2 regions of the Paenibacillus sp. JT22N1 genome follow, and region 2 is predicted to be linked to the other one. Evidence: a T-box and tRNA genes for the amino acid it is inferred to sense, from the RefSeq annotation. Region 2 holds a T-box; the other holds one or more tRNA genes.
What was found. The T-box of region 2 lies ahead of tyrS (tyrosine--tRNA ligase). A T-box ahead of a tRNA ligase gene usually reads a tRNA of that ligase, here a tRNA-Tyr.

Region 1 (9,725 bases), on a different contig from region 2:
ACTTGAACCGCAGGGTTCTGGGAGAGTAGAACGTTGCCAAGCAGAATACCCCTAGTGGGTATTTTTTTTGCCACGCTGTAGACTGTTTACTCATTAGGGCCCTTAGCTCAGCTGGTTAGAGCGCACCCCTGATAAGGGTGAGGTCGGTGGTTCGAGTCCACTAGGGCCCACCAATTAATTTCTTTTATGGGGCCATAGCTCAGCTGGGAGAGCGCCTGCCTTGCAAGCAGGAGGTCAGCGGTTCGATCCCGCTTGGCTCCACCATATTCCCTGATAGCTCAGTTGGTAGAGCACTCGACTGTTAATCGAGTTGTCACAGGTTCGAGTCCTGTTCGGGGAGCCATTTTTGGAGAAGTGTCCGAGCGGCCGAAGGAGCACGATTGGAAATCGTGTAGGCGTCACAAGCGTCTCGAGGGTTCGAATCCCTCCTTCTCCGTTTCTTTAGATAAAGGAAAGACAATATGGCGGCGTAGCTCAGCTGGCTAGAGCGTACGGTTCATACCCGTAAGGTCGGGGGTTCGAGCCCCTCTGCCGCTACTAGATAAATTGGAGAGATACCCAAGTGGCTATAAGGGGACCCTCTGCTAAGGGGTTAGACTGCGTAAGTGGTGCGAGGGTTCGAATCCCTCTCTCTCCGTCGGTAAATTTTTTGAATTTGGCCCGTTGGTCAAGTGGTTAAGACACCTCCCTTTCACGGAGGTAACAGGGGTTCGAGTCCCCTACGGGTCACCAATAATCCCCACAAAGTGACGTAAAGCTGACGAAGCCTATTCCGAATACTTTGCGTGGGCCCAAAATTCATTATCTCATGGAGGCTTAGCTCAGCTGGGAGAGCATCTGCCTTACAAGCAGAGGGTCGGCGGTTCGATCCCGTCAGCCTCCACCATACTGCCCAAAAAAGTGAAGTGAAGCTTTGTAGCAACGCCGATTACTTTTTCGGGGCTCATAATGAAATTATGCTTTCAATGTCGCGGGGTGGAGCAGCCCGGTAGCTCGTCGGGCTCATAACCCGAAGGCCGCAGGTTCAAATCCTGCCCCCGCAACCAAACTCTTTCAGAGAGTTGTTCTTCACAGTGTGGAGCTGTGGTGTAGTGGCCTAACATGCCTGCCTGTCACGCAGGAGACCGCGGGTTCGAATCCCGTCAGCTCCGTCATTTTTCATAAATGAATATGCCGTTGTAGCTCAACTGGTAGAGCAACTGACTTGTAATCAGTAGGTTGGGGGTTCAAGTCCTCTCGACGGCACCACAATTCCCAAAAAAGTGAAGCAAAGCTTTGTAGCAACGTCATTACTTTTTCGGGGCTTGGTTAGGCTTTATACATGGAGGCTTAGTGAAGTGGCTAAACACGGCAGACTGTAAATCTGCTCTCTTTGAGTTCGGTGGTTCGAATCCATCAGCCTCCATTTCCAAACTACGTTGGGGATTAGCCAAGCGGTAAGGCAACGGACTTTGACTCCGTCATGCCAAGGTTCAAATCCTTGATCCCCAGTTCTTCATATGAGTCATTAGCTCAGTTGGTAGAGCACCTGACTTTTAATCAGGGTGTCGTAGGTTCGAATCCTACATGACTCACTTTGCCTTATTTACAGCATGCGCGTATGGCGGAATTGGCAGACGCACTAGACTTAGGATCTAGCGGGTGACCGTGGGGGTTCAAGTCCCTCTACGCGCATTAAATCCTCAGCAGTATTCATACTCCTGAGGTACCCATGCGGAAGTGGCTCAGCGGTAGAGCATCGCCTTGCCAAGGCGAGGGTCGCGGGTTCGATCCCCGTCTTCCGCTCCATTTTATTAAGCGCCCTTAGCTCAGCTGGATAGAGTATTTGACTACGAATCAAAAGGTCGGGAGTTCGAATCTCTCAGGGCGCGCCATTATTCATATGTTATACCTTATCGGGACGTAGCTCAGCTTGGTAGAGCACCTGCTTTGGGAGCAGGGGGTCGCATGTTCAAATCGTGTCGTCCCGATAGACACGCGGGCGTAGTTTAATGGTAGAACTTCAGCCTTCCAAGCTGATCGCGCGGGTTCGATTCCCGCCGCCCGCTTCACAGAAAAAGATCACCTTCGGGTGATCTTTTTCGTTTGAATGGGAACTGGAAGAGAAGCCGTATGGGTTCGACCTTCTGTAAAGACATCATAGAATACACCCATAGGAAACATTTCAAATAAGCATTTGGAGTATTCCCACCACATAATTTAATAAAAAGAAATGGGGAATCCTCTGTTGTAGCATGCAACCCTTGAGAAAAACCTTTTTCATGGTAAATTTAATAGTGAAGTGATACAAATAATGCATGTAAACCGATGTTCAGTGAGATGTGACGCTTGTCACCGAACCGGAAAAGGTCAATTAATTTAAATACATAAAGGAGTACAAAACCCATGACTCTAAATAAAAGAAATAAGCTAGTTGAAGTGAGTAGAACGCTAGCTAAGGTTGCACTAGGCGAAGCATTTGCCGATGTAGTCATTAAGAATGGAACACTCGTCAATGTGTATTCTGGTGAATTACTTGAGCGTATTGATGTTGCTGTTGTGGCTGGGAGAATAGCGTATGTAGGGAACGCAGACCACACCATTGGGGCTCAAACGGTCGTTATCGATGCCACAGGGAAGTATATGTCTCCAGGATTTTTAGATGGTCATATGCATGTTGAAAGCACGATGCTTTCCGTTACCGAGTTTGCCAAAGCGGCATTAGCCAAAGGAACAACGGGGATTTTTATGGACCCTCATGAAATTGCCAATGTATTTGGAACAGAAGGTGTAAGGCTGATGCACGAAGAGGGGCAGCAGCTGCCTCTCAAAGTATTCACGACCTTCCCATCCTGCGTACCAGCGACTAACGGCTTAGAAGATGCAGGTGCAAGCTTAGAAGTGACTGATATTAAAGAGGGACTGCAGTGGGATAATGTGGTCGGACTAGGTGAAGTTATGAATTTCCCTGGTGTCATTTATGGTGATCCGAAAATGTGCGGGGAGATTGAAGAAACGATCAAGAGTGGTAAAACCGTCACAGGACATTTTCCAAGTGATGATGATCGTATGCTGCAAGCGTATATAGGGTCCGGCGTGACATCTGATCATGAAACCGTAACAAGGGAACAAGGTCTTCACAAAGTCCGTATGGGCATGCACCTTATGATTCGTGAAGGTTCTGCCTGGCATGATGTCAAAGAGGTCATTAAGGTGGTAACCGAAGATAAGGTCAACACGTCCAATATTTCGCTCGTTACGGATGACGTAAATCCGCAAACTTTGGTGGAGAAAGGGCATCTCAATCATGTGGTGCGCCGCGCAATCGAAGAGGGCGTCGATCCTGTAACAGCGATTCAGATGGTAACGATTAATGTGGCGCGCTATTTTAAAATGGAGCAAGATTTGGGCAGTATTACTCCCGGTAAATGTGCTGATATTTTATTGCTGGATGATTTACAGAAGGTCGAGCCTTCAACTGTCATTACTGATGGTCAAGTTGTTTTTGATTATGGCAAGCTTACGGTTGATTTCCCCGATTTTGTCTATCCCGAGCACATCCGTAATTCCATGAACGTTAAGCGAGAGCTTACGCCTGAGGACTTCAAGCTTGTAAGTCGCAGTAATCAGGAAAAGACGAAGGTTAATGTCATTAACGTTATTGAAAATAGTGCAAGAACAGAGAAAATGACAGCAATGCTGGCTGTTGAGCAAGGGATCATCCAACCAGATGTTGAGCAGGATATTATTCGTCTCGCCTGTATCGAGCGGCACCGTGGAACGGGTCAAATTTCACTTGGCTTTACGCATGGCTTTCAATTGAAGGTAGGTGCGGTAGCCTCTACAGTGGCGCATGACAGTCACAATCTAATTGTTATGGGGATCAATGAGCAAGATATGGCTTTGGCAGCTAATGAGCTTGTCAAAATGGGAGGCGGCATGATCGTTGTAGAGAACGGTAAAGTGCTGGCTCAAGTACCGATGACCATCGCAGGCCTCATGTCAGATAAATCATTGCTTGAAGTCGTTAAAGAGGTTGCAGAGCTCGAAAAAGCGTGGAAACAAATGGGCTGCCCGCTGAACGCTCCGTTTATGACATTCTCATTAATTGCTTTACCTGTTATTCCTGAAATTCGGATTTCAAACCGAGGTCTTGTCGATGTTACACAGTTCAAGCTAATTGAAGTGGAAATTGGTTAAGTGGCTAAATAAATAGGTCCAAAAGGACTTATCCTTTTTATTCTTTTTAGAAGGATGACGTTCGGCGCGGGAGGTTTGGATGGTTTGCGGGAGGCTGGGAACGAGCTCAGCTTCCATCCTGACTGTAATTTCGGTTTCCTCGATAATCGGCAGATCTAGGGTGGTGGCTACCTCATCTCGAATTTGGTGCAACAAATTCAATTGCTGTTCAAATTCGTCTACACGTTTGGAAAGCAACATGTTCTCTTGTTTTAGCTTTTTTATAAGCTCATATAGTAATTTCATGGTTAGCTTCGGTTTCTCTGATTGCTCATTTTCTTCGTTATTATTAGTGGGAGACAGCAGCAATATCAACTCTTCATCACTGATTACCTTGTTTGACACAGTATGGCCCCCTTAAATTAATGAATCTCGCTGAGCTGCCCATCCGTAAAAAGATAATCTTTGGGAAGAAGTGAAAGATTAATGCTCCGGCTGCAGTCGATATACTGTGGGTAAATAACTTGGATAGATTCCTCTTCTTGAATTGGATAGTTAATTGGATAGTTAATGATTTTATTCTTTTTGATTATATCTATAAAAAGATGAAACATTATGGAGATAATTAACAATCCCGTTGCACATAGCTCTAAGTTTTGAATCATAAATTAGCCCTCCTATGAATCTTTTTTCATAGATTAACGGATTAGAACTAAAATGTCGCTCGAAAACCGTTGTCGTTTTGTAAGCTTTTATGAAGAGTTAAACTGGAATATATGACGGAAATAGGGTAATGATGGTATTTTTTAAAAGTATATTGTTGTTAAATCGCACGATCTTGTCTATCAATGAAAAAAATAGGGATGGGGTGTTCAACATGTTCAGTAAAAATAGTCAGATTCAGACCTATCTGGAGCGTATCGGGTTTAAAGGTTCGCTCGATGGCAGCGCAAAGACACTGGCCGACCTGCAGGAGTGTCATCTCCACACGGTTCCATACGAAAATTTGGACATTATGAACCGCATAGCTTTATCATTGGATCCTGTGGATGTATATCAAAAGATTGTCGTGCGCGGGCGCGGTGGGTACTGCTTCGAGCTGAACGCTTTATTCGGCTGGCTGCTGCGGGAGCTTGGCTACTCGGTCACTGACTTGGTTGCTCGATTTTGGCGCGACGAACCGAACACACCACCGAAACGACGTCATCACGTCCTGAAGGTAGAGGCAGAAGGCACGACTTATTTGTGTGATGTCGGAGTAGGAGGGATTGTCCCCCGCAGGCCGGTCGCATGGATCGAAGGTCTTGAACAGCACCAGGGCGGAGAGTGCTACCGTCTCGAGCGCGATGCCAATTATGGTTGGATGCTATATGAGCAGAAGAACAAGGAATGGAACCGCATCTACTCGTTTACGGAGGAGCCTCAGCTGCCGAAGGACTTCACCTTTGCGACCTTCTGGTGTGAGAACGCCCCGGATTCGATATTTACCAAAAGCCCAATGGTAGCCATGCGCACCCTGGAAGGGCGGAATACGCTGGCTGGTCGAGAGTTTCGCATCTTTACATCCGCGGGGGTTAGGACTTTCACTCCGCAGACCGAAGAAGAGTATAAAGCAGCACTGCAAGAGCATTTTGGTATTCATCTAGATTAATCATTAATGTAGTCATGTACTATAATAGTTGGATTTCCATTTATTCAACGTCGAAGAGGACCCCGAAAGGGGTCCCTTTTTCTTTTTCTAACTTAAAGTTCTTTCCGTTAGAGAAACCATAATCCGAATATGATTCTAATTACGAAAGTGATAACTTGCTGTCTTCACGTTCTAAAGCTTTCTGCTGCTCTTTGGTGAAAGTACAACTTAGCTTTGGTAGTCCAGTGTATTTGTTGATGTAGATAGTTCTTGCAATGCCGTGAATGAATTTCATTTGTTTGGTCCATTCTTTTGGGTTGAACATGGACATCAACTCCTTATTTATATAACCTACAAATTCTCCACAATAACGATGTTGGAAGCGCTTTATTTTAATATTATGTTCAAAGGACATGGTTGATGCATTGAGCAAAAGTACTTCCGAACAACGCGAAAAAGAACGCTGAATTAGTGTTTTTTAATTAACCATTGAATGTGTCAGTGACATCTAGTAACTTCCCCGGATGAGGTATTCTTCGATCACGTCCACATCGCCTCATGGGCTCAGTAGGAGGCTTTAATCGATATTTCGGACCCGATCATAGGAAGTTGGATTTGACCCCGAGAAGCCCGCCTAAGACGATCAAAGACTGGAAGAATATGCGGACAAGCTGACCGTGAAGGACGTAAACTTCTATAAGCAGATCGGTTTTATATTGTGTTCAGTGTTGTCCAACAGGAAAATGTCATATTCCGTGGTACAATTAGAGAGAATATCTCCTATCATCAGCCTGAGTTTGGTTATCATCATTTGGAGTGGGGAATTGAGGGGAGGGTGCGCGTGACCCAAAGAATAATAAAAGCACCGCAAGGCTTAGCAGCATCGCCATTCAATCAAAGCGTTTTGAAGCTCAAAGGGCTCACAGTCATTGAATCGTGCACCAACACGGTAGGAAAACAAGGGACTATGTTCTTAGAAGACTACCTTCTCATGTTTGTGCTGAATGGCACTTATACGGTGCGATACGGCGATCAGATGTACGTTGTTCATAAGCACGAAATGGTACTGTTGCAAAAATCCATTGTCATTGAATATGAGAAATCAGGCGAACCTAATCAGGCATACTTATTAGAGTACATGATGTTTTTTCTAAAAGATGAAGTACTCAAAGACTTTATTAAAATGGCGGACATTCAATCTACGCAGCCAACAGCGTTGGTACCTATTTTCGTAAATCCGATAAGTGAACGACTGTTAACGTATTTAGAATCACTTAAACCATATTTCAACGAACCCGATAACATCGAGGACGGATTAATTAAAATTAAGTTGTTGGAATTATTGTTTGATCTTAGCCATGCCAACGAAAATATCGTGCAGCAATTACTTCAATTGAAGCAGCAGGTGCGATCCGATATCTCAACCGTCGTGGAACAAAATATCTTGAATCCCGTTTCGGTGAATGATTTGGCTTATTTATCGGGCAGAAGCTTGTCCAGCTTCAAACGGGATTTTCAATCCATTTACAACACGTCCCCATCTCTATGGATTCGGCAGAAACGCTTGGAGAAGGCCAAAGAATTGTTGACCTATTCGACCATGTCAGTAACGGATGTTTGCTTTACGACGGGGTTTGAGAATGTTGCGCATTTTTCAAGGGTTTTCAAAGAGCATTTTGGCTATACCCCGTCCTCTTACAGGCAACAGTTAAGCTAAAAGCAAACAGAGATCTTAGTTCGGCACCCGCCGGGCTAAGATTTTTTTAATTTGAGCTAAATGGACAAATACTTTGGGCTTTTTGGAAAAGTAGGTCGGAATGCGCTGTGATAATCTTAGGTCATGAAATATTCAATTTAAAAATGACGACTATGACAAATCAAAAAGTATGGTTCATCACAGGCGCATCCAGAGGCTTTGGATTAGAAATTGCAAAAGCTGCTTTAGCAGAGGGCAACAAGGTGGTAGCTACCGTTCGCAGCAAGCCTGAACAATTAGCCGCGCAGCTTGATAACAACGAAAACTTATTTGTAACTGTGCTGGATGTTACGGACGAAGCTCAAGCCTTAGATGCAGCGAAACAAGCAACAGACAAATTCGGAAGAATTGACGTGCTAGTCAATAATGCTGGTTATGGATTGCTGAGTGCCGTTGAAGAAGCTTCGAATGAAGAAGTGAAACAAAATTATGATGCCAATGTTTTCGGGTTACTAAACGTTACCCGCGCAATTTTACCCTACATGCGTAAGCAGCGCTCGGGACATATCATCAATATTTCATCAGTAGGCGGATTAAACGGATTTGTTGGCTGGGGGATTTATGGTTCCACCAAGTTTGCTGTAGAAGGCATTACGGAGTCCATGGCTTTGGAATTAGCTCCTTTAGGGATTTATGCAACCGTCGTGGCACCAGGCTTTTTTAGAACTGAATTCCTTGATCCAACATCTTTGATAAGAACCACTCATGTCATCGATGATTATGCAGGCACAGTGGGAGAAATGCGAAGCTTTGCCACACAAGTTAATAAGAAGCAGCCTGGCGATCCCAAGAAACTCGCACAAGCTTTCATTACATTGGCCAACGCTGAAAAGCCTCCTGTTCATTTGCCTTTAGGCAATGACACCCTTGCTATGTATAGAGAAAAGACGGCAAAGTTTGAAAAGACATTGAAGACTGGTATGACGTTATTACGGGAACGGATCATGATGATGTAAGAGGGTAAAGTTGCAATTAATGAGTCGGAATAGGGACTAGTATTTATTCTTGTTCACAACTAAGACAAATGGACAAGGATGACCGAATATACTTATACGGAATCATCAGAAGTTGTTTATCAACTAGGAGGTGTTTCGGTATGGTTTATTGGTTGTTGGCCGTTATCGTGGTTGTGGTTGGTTTATTGATTTATATGAACGTGAAGAAGCGCAAAGTGGTACCATCGTCTGATTTGCAAACACATAAGTCGTGCGCGTATTGTAACGAGGAAATTGCAATCGATGCAGCTGTATGCAAGTACTGTAGGGGTGTTGTCGTAAATTGAGGCTGATATAATGAATAGCAAATGAAGCAGCGGTCAGTTCGCATGAGTGTGAGCTGGTCGTTGTTTTGTTTTATTGCTATTTAGTCGTTCATACGAATAACATGGGGCTGTCCTATAAGTAGGTAAAATCTACTTATAGGACAGCCCATTAAGTTCTTTTGACCATCTGGAACATTTGAAACGTATTCTGCATGAAATTAATACTTCCATTGGAAATTTTCCAATAGAATTGGCTTCCAAGCTGTCAATTCCCTACTTCCATTGGATTATCCAATGGAAGTAGCATTCAGCCTTCGAAATTCTCAAACTGGGGGCTGAATTTCCCATATGGCTCTACATTCTTGAAACGCTAACTCTTCCTATTCCTTTACCAGACTCCTTGGCATCAATGGTATCCAGGAAATCATTCGTTGTCCGAAAGACATACTTAACCTCATCAAGCCCTCTCTCCATGAGCATGCTTTTATGAATATCAAGGATTAGCTTTTTCTCATGAATTCCTTCACCATCAAGCTTCTGAAAATTGAACAACTCGCTAGGATCAATTTCTATTCTTAATCGCTCGCCAACCAGACTTAAAAAATCGGACATCTCATTCACCTCAAATTGAGGTTGTTGAAATCATTGATAAAAAGAGATACCCGTATAATATGATAAATTATATAAAATCCTGTATAAATGGTACTCTTGTGTTCCATTTATAAATATAATCACCAAAAAGTTGGCGCTCCACCTCAAAAAAGTGTAACATCAATCTAATAACAGCAGACAGAAGGAGCTTGAATCATTTGACCATCGAAATAAAAAACGAAATACCTCCCAATTTAGAGGAACTAAAAAAATCGGCTAATCGTACATCCAATTGGAGAGAACGTCTAGAAGCCGTTGAAGCATTAGGC
Region 2 (9,725 bases):
GAAACCACAAAACCAACGATTCAACAAGCAGAAGATGCTGCTGCCCTGTTATGCCGTATCTATGGTGCTAACAGTGAAGAAGAACTGCTGCAGCGCGGTGATCCTGAATTAATTGAGATTTACAAAGAAATTAAAAATAAAATTTTAAAAGCCGCCATGTAAGTCATGGTGGCTATTTTTTTGACACCGACTGAGCGTTATCTCCATACTTTATCTTAACAACAATCTACCCAGTTTCTGCAAACTTTTATGGCTTGAAACGTGATATATGAAGGGTTATACTAGACAAGTATTCGACACGGACGAAAAAGGAGGGCATACGTTTGGACGGAGAACCGAGGAGTAGAACCTGCAAGGATCTTAAACAATTTAATAGTGTAGGAATGCAGTCGGTTATTCCTTCATCCGGAGCCTTGCTCTAAAAAGATGAACTAACCGACTGATTCCATTCAAAGGGGTGGATCAGATGAAAACACGGTGGGTTCAGAATGGCATTTTTACGTTGGTTGATGACGTGACTGTCGCCCTAACACCTCCAGAAAGAGGCTTTTATTGGATTGATGCAGGGGTAGAGGACTTAGAGATCCTTCAACCTTTGTTCCATCTTCATGATTTGGCCGTGGAGGATTGCTTAAGCGAAGAGGAACAACGTCCCAAAATTGAGTTCTACGATTCCCATTATTTTATCGTTATTAATAGTATTCGATTTGATGATGAAGAAATTTTCCTTCGCGCACTTAATCTATTTCTAAGCAGACATGTTATTATTACCGTTACTAGACAAAAAATCAATGAACTTCGAGCTTTGAAACCTTTTCTCTGGGAAGAGGAAGTAAACAGCGCCGATCGTTTCCTATACCATCTGGTCGATCTTGTCGTCGATAATTATGTGGCGGTCGGTGACCGTATCGAGGCCAAGATTGAAAAGCTGGAAGAAGACATCCTGGTGGCAACGAAGAAGTCGCATTTGAATGAAATTATTGGACTTCGCTCAGAGATTCTATGGCTCAAAAAAGTACTTGTTCCTCAACGCGATGTCATTGGAACACTTGGTAAAAAAGAGCTTAGACTGATTGACCATCAGCTGCAAAAATATTTCGGAGACATTTATGAAAATGCCGTAAAGATCGTGGATACGTTTGATACGCTGCGCGATCTCATGGGCAACTTACGAGAAGCCTATCAGTCCAGCGTCGCTAACCGCGCGAATGAGATCATGCGCGTTTTCACAGCAACTTCGACGATCTTCATGCCTTTAACGTTCATTACCGGCGTGTTCGGGATGAATTTTGATAACATTCTCGGGCTTCATGTGGCTCATGGCGATGAAATTGTGTTGGCGTTCATGGGTGCATTGGGCATAGGCATGTATGTATTATTTCGCAAAAAAGAATGGCTGTAGTTACTTTTGCATAGTCGTTAAGGTAAGGGCTTCTTGGAGCAAAATGCTGCTATCAAGGAGCCCTTTTTGTCCTGCTTAAATCAACTTAATTTTAACAAATTTTCGTTTCCCCACCTGAATAATATCCCCATCCTTTGGGGTTATTTGTTCATGAATTTGCATGATCTTCTGTTCATTGATCTTCACTGCCCCTTGTTCCACACTGCGTCTTGCTTCTCCGTTGGAAGCTTGCAGTTCTAGTAATACGAGAAGCTTAATGATGGAGATTGAGCCTTCTTCCTGCTGGCTGATGCTTAGAGTCATTTCTTCGATGTCTTCGGGCAAAGCTCGCTTTTGGAACACGGTTATAAAATGCTGTTCAGCCTCTTCTGCTGCCTGCGCACCATGATACATTTGCACGTATTCCTTAGCTAGCTTCATCTTGGCATCTCTCGGATGGATGGCACCTGCTTCTAGTCCTCGTTTGAGATCATGCAGGGATTCATTTGAGATGGCCGTTGTTAACTCGTAGTATTTGGTCATGAGCGAATCCGGAATCGACATCGTTTTGCCGAAAATTTCGTTAGGAAGCTCATCGATGCCAATGTAATTTCGCAAGCTTTTGCTCATTTTTTGAACACCATCCAAGCCTTCGAGCAGCGGCATCAGAATCGCCACCTGTCCATCTTTAATCTCATAAGCGCTTTGGAGCGTTCGGCCCATCAAAATATTGAAGGTTTGATCCGTTCCGCCTAGCTCAATGTCACTTTCAAGAGAAACGGAGTCATAGCCCTGCATTAAAGGGTAGAAAAACTCATGAACGTGAATCGGCTGGTTAGCCGCGTATCTTTTGGCAAAGTCATCCCGCTCCAGCATACGCGCAACCGTTACTTTACCTGCTAGCTTCAGCACATCATCGAATCTAAGCGCTCCAAGCCAAGATGAATTGTAGTAAAAAGTGGTCTTGGTCAAATCTAATATTTTGGACAATTGCGTCTGATACGTTTGCGCATTGTGCTTAACATCTTCCTCTGACAGCTGTTTACGTGTCTCTGACTTTCCGGTAGGATCCCCAATCCGTCCTGTGAAATCTCCGATAATGAGTTGAACCTCGTGTCCCAAATCTTGAAATTGACGCAGCTTCTGCAAAACAACGGTGTGACCAATATGAATATCCGGTGCAGATGGATCTAAGCCAAGCTTCACTTTTAACGGCTTTCCTGTAGCCACGGCGTGCATGATCTTTTGCTTGAGTGCTTCCTCAGGCACGATTTCGGCAGCGCCCCGCCCAATGACAAGCAATTGACGTTCCACTTCTTGCTGCTGTATTTCGGTAAGCTGATCCCATGTCAACATAGTATTAATCCCTCCTCATATGATAAAAACAAAAAAGACAACCATCGCGTCCACAAAGGGACGAGAAGGTTGTCTCGCGGTACCACCCTAATTAAAGAGAAGGATTCGCGCTCTCATTCGCAAATTTCTCTTTCACTTAGATTTATAACGACAAATGAATGCCGGGTAAAAGCTACTGATGCTCTAACGAGCATGTTCCCTTAACCAACTCAGAACTGTAATTCGGAGCCATACTTGCATCGGTTTGCACCCTACACCGACTCTCTGCAGCAGCGGCATTTCTCCTACTTCGGGCATAGCCCATGTTCGTCATCGCTTTCATTGATATTTAGATTATTGACCATTTAATCATATAATCCTAATCAATGTCAATACTAGCTAGCTCGCAGCTTGAGAAGCAAACCTTTCCTTCTCCCTGCGGAAGCGCAACCGAAGCAAGCGCAGCCACTCATAGGCGCGGTCAAGTTCTTTGCCTTTGAGCTCCTCCGTACCGATGATGCGCTGCAGCACCGGCTTCAGGTAGCGGTCACCTTCCGATTCGAAGGCGTTCCAGGCTTTGATTTGCTCTTCTTCCGGGATCGAAGCCAGCTCCGCTTCTACAAGCGGATCCATATCGTATCCCTCTCGCTCCAAATCCTCCACCCAAAGCAGCAGTTCCCTGCGCGGCATCGTTAGCACTGCTTGCAAATCCGCCAAGCTTCCTCCGCTAGCAACAATCTCAAGAAGTTTGCGCTTGCTTACCTCACGGTCAAGCTCAGTTCGCAGCTTTTGCTCCTTCTGAGCGTGTAGCCAGGCCTCAAACTTCACTGTGTCCACGCTTTTTGCTACCCAATCTAAAGGAAAGCCATTCAAACGTGTATACTCAGCGGTGAGATTGAGCACATCTGCCGCATACATGGTCGTCTTTTGCTCGCCGAAGCCAGGAATTTGCTGCAGCTCTTCCTTGCTCTGAGGCAGGAAGACTGAGATCATGCGAAGGACACGATTCGTAGCGAGAATATACGGTGCTTTCCCCTCACGGGCAGCTTGTTCGCGCCTCCAAGCGCGGAGCGTTTCGTACACTTCCTCACTTGGATTTTCTTCGCAGTAGTAAGTCAGCATCTGTGTCATTCTAGCTTTGCCTGACAATCCTTGCGCTGATTCCAAATCCGTACTAACAAGCGGACGGAAACCGGAACGAACTTTATCCCGCAGCCCCTGACGGAAAGCACTCAGCATCTCATCCCAGCTCACCCCTTGATACCACTGATCTTGCTGAATTTTGCCAGCGCTATCAGGCTCATTCCAATAGACATTCCAAATGCCTTGTTCTTCCCCAATCGACACTTGTGCCGATGTAACGCGATGATCCCCCGCTTCTTTTTCCAAAGTGTTCAGAAATACAATATTCATACCTTCTCCTCCAAACGATGACTAAAAATAGGTTCAGAAAAACGAAAAAGCACCTCTTCAGCAGTTAGCTGAAAAGGTGCTTCCCTTTTTCTAATATCCAAATCATACCATGTTTGTCAGATGGGCGCAAGATATGTTTTGTTGACAAGCTTTTTTCGGTTATAATGAGATGCATACTAGAAAGAGAATGGAGGGCCCTCATGTCTGATTATGACTTTTTATACGACCATCAGGAAGAAACAACAACGCGTTTCGTTTGTTTCGTTGGCAACGCATTGCATCGATTTGATCTGGCAATTATGACGACATCCCGTTATTTCGGCAAAAAGCTTGTTATTGATTTGCAATCCGGACGCAGTGCAGTTATTGGTCCAGATGATCTGGCTGAAGAAGGATATTTAGAACATGTGTATAAACTGAATGAGGAACAAGCGCTAGAACTTAATGAATTCTTGTCGCAAATTATTGGTTCCATTCATTTTACGGATATTTAAGCTATCTGCGGGGGACACTGGAAAAAGCATAGCAACCTGATAAGGAGGCTTTATCCATGATTGACGAATCCCCCCAATTAGCTAAGAAAACAGAAGCAAAAGGCTTCATCCCTGAATACCGCGATGACTTCACTGATCTAGAGACGGTTGAGTCGCAGCGCAATGACCTAATTCCAGAGGAGTTCCCAGAAGGTCCTTATGGCACTAGCCTAAATACAGAATCGCTGGGAAAAAGTACACCATGGCGTAAAGATCAACGTCCGCCTAATCAATATTCTTACGAAAATCACGAGCTGCATGAAGGCATTAAGCGGGATTATCCAGGTGAAGACGATTATCGAAACGAACCTACAAATGAAGAATAAGCTCTTATAAAAAATAAGCGAGCCGAACGTTTGATATTACAGACGTTTGGCTCGTTTTTTTGTTTTTTAGATGTGGATAGAACCCATCAAGTTGCAAAACATACAACAATTTTCTTTACTTTAGTGTTTAAAGCTATCCAGTGTTGTAGAAAGTGCAACATGTTTGCTTAAATTGGAGCTATTTCACTCGATTTAATGGAAATTGTTGTATGACGTACAACATCTTCACCATTTACACTTCTAAAAGGAGAAAATTGTTGTATTTACTACAACATTCTCACCTATTTTACTTAGAAAAAGGGATAGTGCTGATATGCGGCGCCGGGCCAGGGGGATTAGGATCCATTGGATCCGCCCGGGTTGTAACCATTTTTGTATAAAATGTGTTCTGTCACAGTCCTATTCTTAACATACTGATCCATGAATGCCCATGCCTCCGCATTGGCTGTTTCTGATGCTGTTCCTGTGAACCCGTGGCCCTGCCCGGGAACAACCTTGAAGTCAACGACACTAACACCCGCTGCTGTTAGTTGATTAGCAAATGTAACGCTATCCGTATAGGGAATCGTAGAATCCGCGTCTCCATGCCGGATCCAGAATGGCGGATCATCCGGAGATGCATACGTACCGGGCATGGCGAGTCTTGCCTGATCTGGCACCGTGAAGGCTTTGTTCCCGCCTAGAAGCGCCGTTACCGAGCTATAGCTATTCGCAAAAGCAGTCGTGAAATCAGCAGGCCCAAACCAGTCTGCCACCGCCTGCACTTTATCGGAATATTCCTGCCAGCCTCCTGAGCCTTCCAGATCTGGCACATGTACCGTATTTCCATTATCGAGAACCACCTGATCACTCGTTAAGAGATCCCCAGAAGTACCGAGCAGCGAAGCAAGATGGCCTCCCGCCGATGAACCCCAGACGCCAATACGGTCAGGATCAATATGATATTGAGCGGCATGTGCTCGCAAATACCGAATGGCTAATTTCACATCCTGGATCTGAGCCGGAAAAGGCGCCTCAGGAGTCAGGCGGTAGTCAAGCGAAACGCCGATATATCCTCTCTTGGTCACATATCCGCATATGTTAGCCAATGCTTGTTTCCTGTCCCCGTGATTCCAGCCTCCACCATGTATATAAACAACGACAGGCATTGGAGCCGCAGGCAGAGTACTAGGAACCGCTATCGACGTATATATGGGGCGGGTACCAGCTGTTCCAATTTCTACATCTTCATACAAAGTAACACCGTCTGGTACGGGAAAAGGTACCGGGTCCGTGGTTTGCGGAGGTGTGGGAACCGGTGAGACTGCTGGCGGGATGCCCGGAATAGCTTGCCCTGTAATTGACACACTGTCCATATACATATTCGCCTGCATGGCATCTCCCACTCTGAATCTTATCTTAAGATTAGGATTGTTGTTGGCATCCGCTCCTAATGCCCACGTCTTCAGTTTGTTGGATTCGCTGTTTTTTTGCTCAGCAGTACCTTGGGCCAGCTTGAATTCTTCTAAAGTCGTCCAGCTGCTTCCTCCATTCCCTGACCACTCCACGACCATACTACCACAAATATAAGATGATGCTCTTGTAAAATAGCTCAGCTTGATGTTCCCATATCCAGTCGTATTGAGCGGCAAGGTTAGTGCATCGTTAGAATCAATTTTGACGAAATTGGGCAGAGATGGAGCACTCGTTGACGTTGATGTTTTGGCGGCGCTTCCCCCAGCGCCTTCCTGTAACCAGGGTGATGGTATGGATACACTGCCCTCTGAACCGTAATTATCAGGATCATCGAAATTGTCGGAGAAGAATTCGATTTCCGGCCCTTCAGGCTGTGGGATAGAAGGCTCATCAGGTGTGCTGGAAATCGCTATGCCTCTAACTACCACATCATCTATATAGATGTTGCCTGTTAGCGCTGAGTCCACGCTGAATCTCACTCTGACATCCGGAAGATTATCAATAGGTGTGTACGTGGCTGCCGTGATGGTATAGGTTCTTTGTTCAAAAGAGCCTTGCGCTCTATTAATGGGATCCAAAGTGAACCAAGTGGAACCTCCGTTTGAGGAATACTCCACCTTTACGCCACCTGCTGTAACACTTGATTTGTACCAGTAACTCAACTGAATATTTTGGTATCCAACCGTACTAAGACGTAGGCTTAGCGAATCGGTGGCATCTATTTTTATACCATAGGTACCTGAATGCATGCCGCTAGTTGTCGTCTTCACCAGACTTCCATTCAGACCTTCTTGTGACCACTGGGATCGCGAAGTTGTTGGGACTGCAACGCCGTTACCATATTCAAAGCTGTCATAAAAGAGCTGTGTGTCTACCGGTTCAGCCGAAAGCGGTTTCATTTCAAACATTGGTGAAACAACGGTCATCAGTAGCATGATGCATAGAGCTATACGTATCTCAATACTTCGCAGAAAGTACTTCATTTATCTCCCTCGCTTTCCTAGTTATCAGTTCTTCGTTCTCGATAGATTAACGCCATCATTTTTGTTAAATCTTTCCGTAGCTTCTTTGATGACATCATTACCGCCTTTTTGCTTCCACTCTTCTAAAACTTTCGGATAGTCCGAGATCGGTTCCTTTCCATAAACCATTTTCAAAACATGAGTGAGAATAACAGGCGGAAGCTTATCTCCCGTTGGCGCAAGATCAGGATTCTTCAAATATCCCTTCAGCTGCGGATCGAACTGGATACCGTCACGTCCTTCTTTGGCCAATACCGTATCATACAGTTTCATCAGACCTTGCCCCTCAGGCGTAAGACTCAAAGTTCCTTTGTTATAAGTCGTATCCTGAACTAACCAGAGTAAAATTTGTCTATAAGTCTCCTCATCTACATCCTTAGCGTTCGTTGGCGCTTTATAATTGAGTTTGCCATTCTCTTCCGTGTAATTCTCACCTTTAATACCAAAGGTAAAAAATTTCTCCGCCTCGTCACTAACCATCCAATCGAAAAATTTAATGATAGCTGCTGGATCCTTTGCACTTTTATTAATCAAATAAGCTCTAGTCACGTTACCGACAAGCCGCAATCCGCCCTTGCCGTCAGGTCCAGTTGGAGATGAAATCAATTTCATCTTCCCGGTTGCCACGTTTTCTCTCAACTGCTGATCCCATTGAATCAACAAGTTGGCATTCATGTTCCATATCCCTGCTTTTCCGGCTAAAATATCGTTTTTGAACTTGGTCGGATTGATGGTTTCAAACTCTTTATTCATCAAGCCTTCATCCACCATCGTTTTATAGGTTTGAATGGCCTTTTGCATATTTTCTACGTTAAAGAACTTTGGAACGATTTGATCGCCCTGCTTCATAAAGAAGTTACCGAAAACATCATAAGCCCCGAAGAAAGCATCCGAATACACGAAATCTTCTCGTCCCATATATGGATTCTCAACACCTAATTTCTTGAACGCACGCATAACGTTGAGGTAATCATCAACCGTTTTGGGCTCTGGCAGTCCCGTTTTTTCTAATAAATCTGTACGGATCCAAGTCGCTCTTCTGGAAGGATTCGATAACCACTCTGGTATCGCGTAGATATTCCCTTTGGCGTCCGTTTCTTTTTCCCATGCTTCTTTCGGTATTTTTTTCAAAAGGTTCTTGCCGTGCTTTTCTAATAAATCGTTTAAAGGTAGAAATACACCAGCCTGCACTGACCCTGCCAATTGCGGATTCGTCAAGCCCGAGCTCGCCTGAACAACATCAGGTATATCATGGATGGCGAACATCTGGATCATCTTTTGATCGAATTCTTTGTGAGACATTAAGCGGATGTCCAAATCTGTATTCGTTAGCTCCTCCAGCTTCTTTACCCATTTCTCTTCGTTAATGTTCGGGTGATTTTCCGCATACGAAATATTCCCGGACCGGAAGGATATCGAGAAGGCCGCCTTCCCACCCTCAGGCTTGCCTGCGGTTGCTGTTTCCTGTTTCCCTGCCTGCGAGCATCCTGCTGCGGTTGCGGCAAGCAAAGATGCACTGATTATGGATAAAAGCCACTTCTTTCTCATATCAATCTCCTCCTATTTGGAAATAACTCCATGTTTCACTTGCCATTCTCGCAGCTTATTTACAGTTGGAAGCATGAACCCTGCCAACTTTTCTCCCATCAAAATATGGCCATAATCGGAAGGATGAATGAGATCGCTAGTCAACGCAGTAAAGTCATCCATGATCTTGCTCCCGTCCAACAAGTGCAGGAAAGGGTGGCTTCTATTTGCCGTATATTGCGCTAAGATTTCGTTATAGTGTCTTTCAGCCTCGCTGTAAGCATGGTTATAATCACTGAAATACGTAGCCCGATTTGGATAAATATAGGTTAGAAATACTTGCTTCTCCGGGTGCCTTTCAATGATACGGTCCAGTAAATAGGATGAGCGTCGTTCAAATTCCTCCGTAGAAACTACCGCTCGCATGTTAACACCAATCTCAAGATAGACCATATCCCAGTCATTTCGTTCCGCAATATGATCTGACAACTCTTTTTCGCAGAAGCAGGATCCGCTAAGTCCTAAGTTACATGCATCAATTTCAAGACGTCGGGCAGCTTGCTGTATATAGCCGTTGTAATGGCTTAAAGCTCCTGCCCCTTGCGTTATTGATGAGCCGTAAGCTAGAAGTGTCAACTGAGGCATCTCATGCTTATGAGGAGGCCTCACTTCAAACCCGAATGCATCGATATCATAGAAAACAGCGCTAAACCGTTCAAAGAAAATGCGCCAA

Region 1: it encodes a tRNA-Tyr, which carries the amino acid that the T-box ahead of tyrS (tyrosine--tRNA ligase) is inferred to sense. The anticodon was not compared.

The regions. Positions count from the first base shown of each region.
Region 1 covers NZ_JCAUAW010000049.1:68-9,792, forward strand. Annotated here, with positions in the region: partial or broken rRNA gene rrf (5S ribosomal RNA) at 1-42, shown strand, start outside; tRNA gene AC58UU_RS39125 (tRNA-Ile) at 97-173, shown strand; tRNA gene AC58UU_RS39130 (tRNA-Ala) at 189-264, shown strand; tRNA gene AC58UU_RS39135 (tRNA-Asn) at 268-343, shown strand; tRNA gene AC58UU_RS39140 (tRNA-Ser) at 349-436, shown strand; tRNA gene AC58UU_RS39145 (tRNA-Met) at 464-537, shown strand; tRNA gene AC58UU_RS39150 (tRNA-Ser) at 549-637, shown strand; tRNA gene AC58UU_RS39155 (tRNA-Glu) at 658-732, shown strand; tRNA gene AC58UU_RS39160 (tRNA-Val) at 811-886, shown strand; tRNA gene AC58UU_RS39165 (tRNA-Met) at 970-1,046, shown strand; tRNA gene AC58UU_RS39170 (tRNA-Asp) at 1,078-1,151, shown strand; tRNA gene AC58UU_RS39175 (tRNA-Thr) at 1,173-1,248, shown strand; tRNA gene AC58UU_RS39180 (tRNA-Tyr) at 1,324-1,405, shown strand; tRNA gene AC58UU_RS39185 (tRNA-Gln) at 1,420-1,491, shown strand; tRNA gene AC58UU_RS39190 (tRNA-Lys) at 1,502-1,574, shown strand; tRNA gene AC58UU_RS39195 (tRNA-Leu) at 1,595-1,674, shown strand; tRNA gene AC58UU_RS39200 (tRNA-Gly) at 1,714-1,788, shown strand; tRNA gene AC58UU_RS39205 (tRNA-Arg) at 1,798-1,874, shown strand; tRNA gene AC58UU_RS39210 (tRNA-Pro) at 1,897-1,970, shown strand; tRNA gene AC58UU_RS39215 (tRNA-Gly) at 1,978-2,048, shown strand; gene ade (adenine deaminase) at 2,386-4,179, shown strand; gene AC58UU_RS39225 (hypothetical protein) at 4,156-4,563, opposite strand; gene AC58UU_RS39230 (hypothetical protein) at 4,581-4,823, opposite strand; gene AC58UU_RS39235 (arylamine N-acetyltransferase family protein) at 5,036-5,809, shown strand; gene AC58UU_RS39240 (hypothetical protein) at 5,949-6,203, opposite strand; gene AC58UU_RS39245 (helix-turn-helix domain-containing protein) at 6,630-7,505, shown strand; gene AC58UU_RS39250 (oxidoreductase) at 7,658-8,500, shown strand; gene AC58UU_RS39255 (hypothetical protein) at 8,641-8,826, shown strand; gene AC58UU_RS39260 (hypothetical protein) at 9,160-9,417, opposite strand; gene AC58UU_RS39265 (HEAT repeat domain-containing protein) at 9,615-9,725, shown strand, end outside.
Region 2 covers NZ_JCAUAW010000004.1:249,803-259,527, reverse strand. Annotated here, with positions in the region: gene AC58UU_RS10290 (hypothetical protein) at 1-162, shown strand, start outside; gene corA (magnesium/cobalt transporter CorA) at 467-1,402, shown strand; gene tyrS (tyrosine--tRNA ligase) at 1,478-2,737, opposite strand; T-box leader at 2,791-3,059, opposite strand; gene AC58UU_RS10275 (HRDC domain-containing protein) at 3,116-4,129, opposite strand; gene AC58UU_RS10270 (DUF3055 domain-containing protein) at 4,330-4,623, shown strand; gene AC58UU_RS10265 (hypothetical protein) at 4,680-4,988, shown strand; gene AC58UU_RS10260 (alpha/beta hydrolase fold domain-containing protein) at 5,324-7,426, opposite strand; gene AC58UU_RS10255 (extracellular solute-binding protein) at 7,451-9,013, opposite strand; gene AC58UU_RS10250 (SGNH/GDSL hydrolase family protein) at 9,026-9,725, opposite strand, start outside.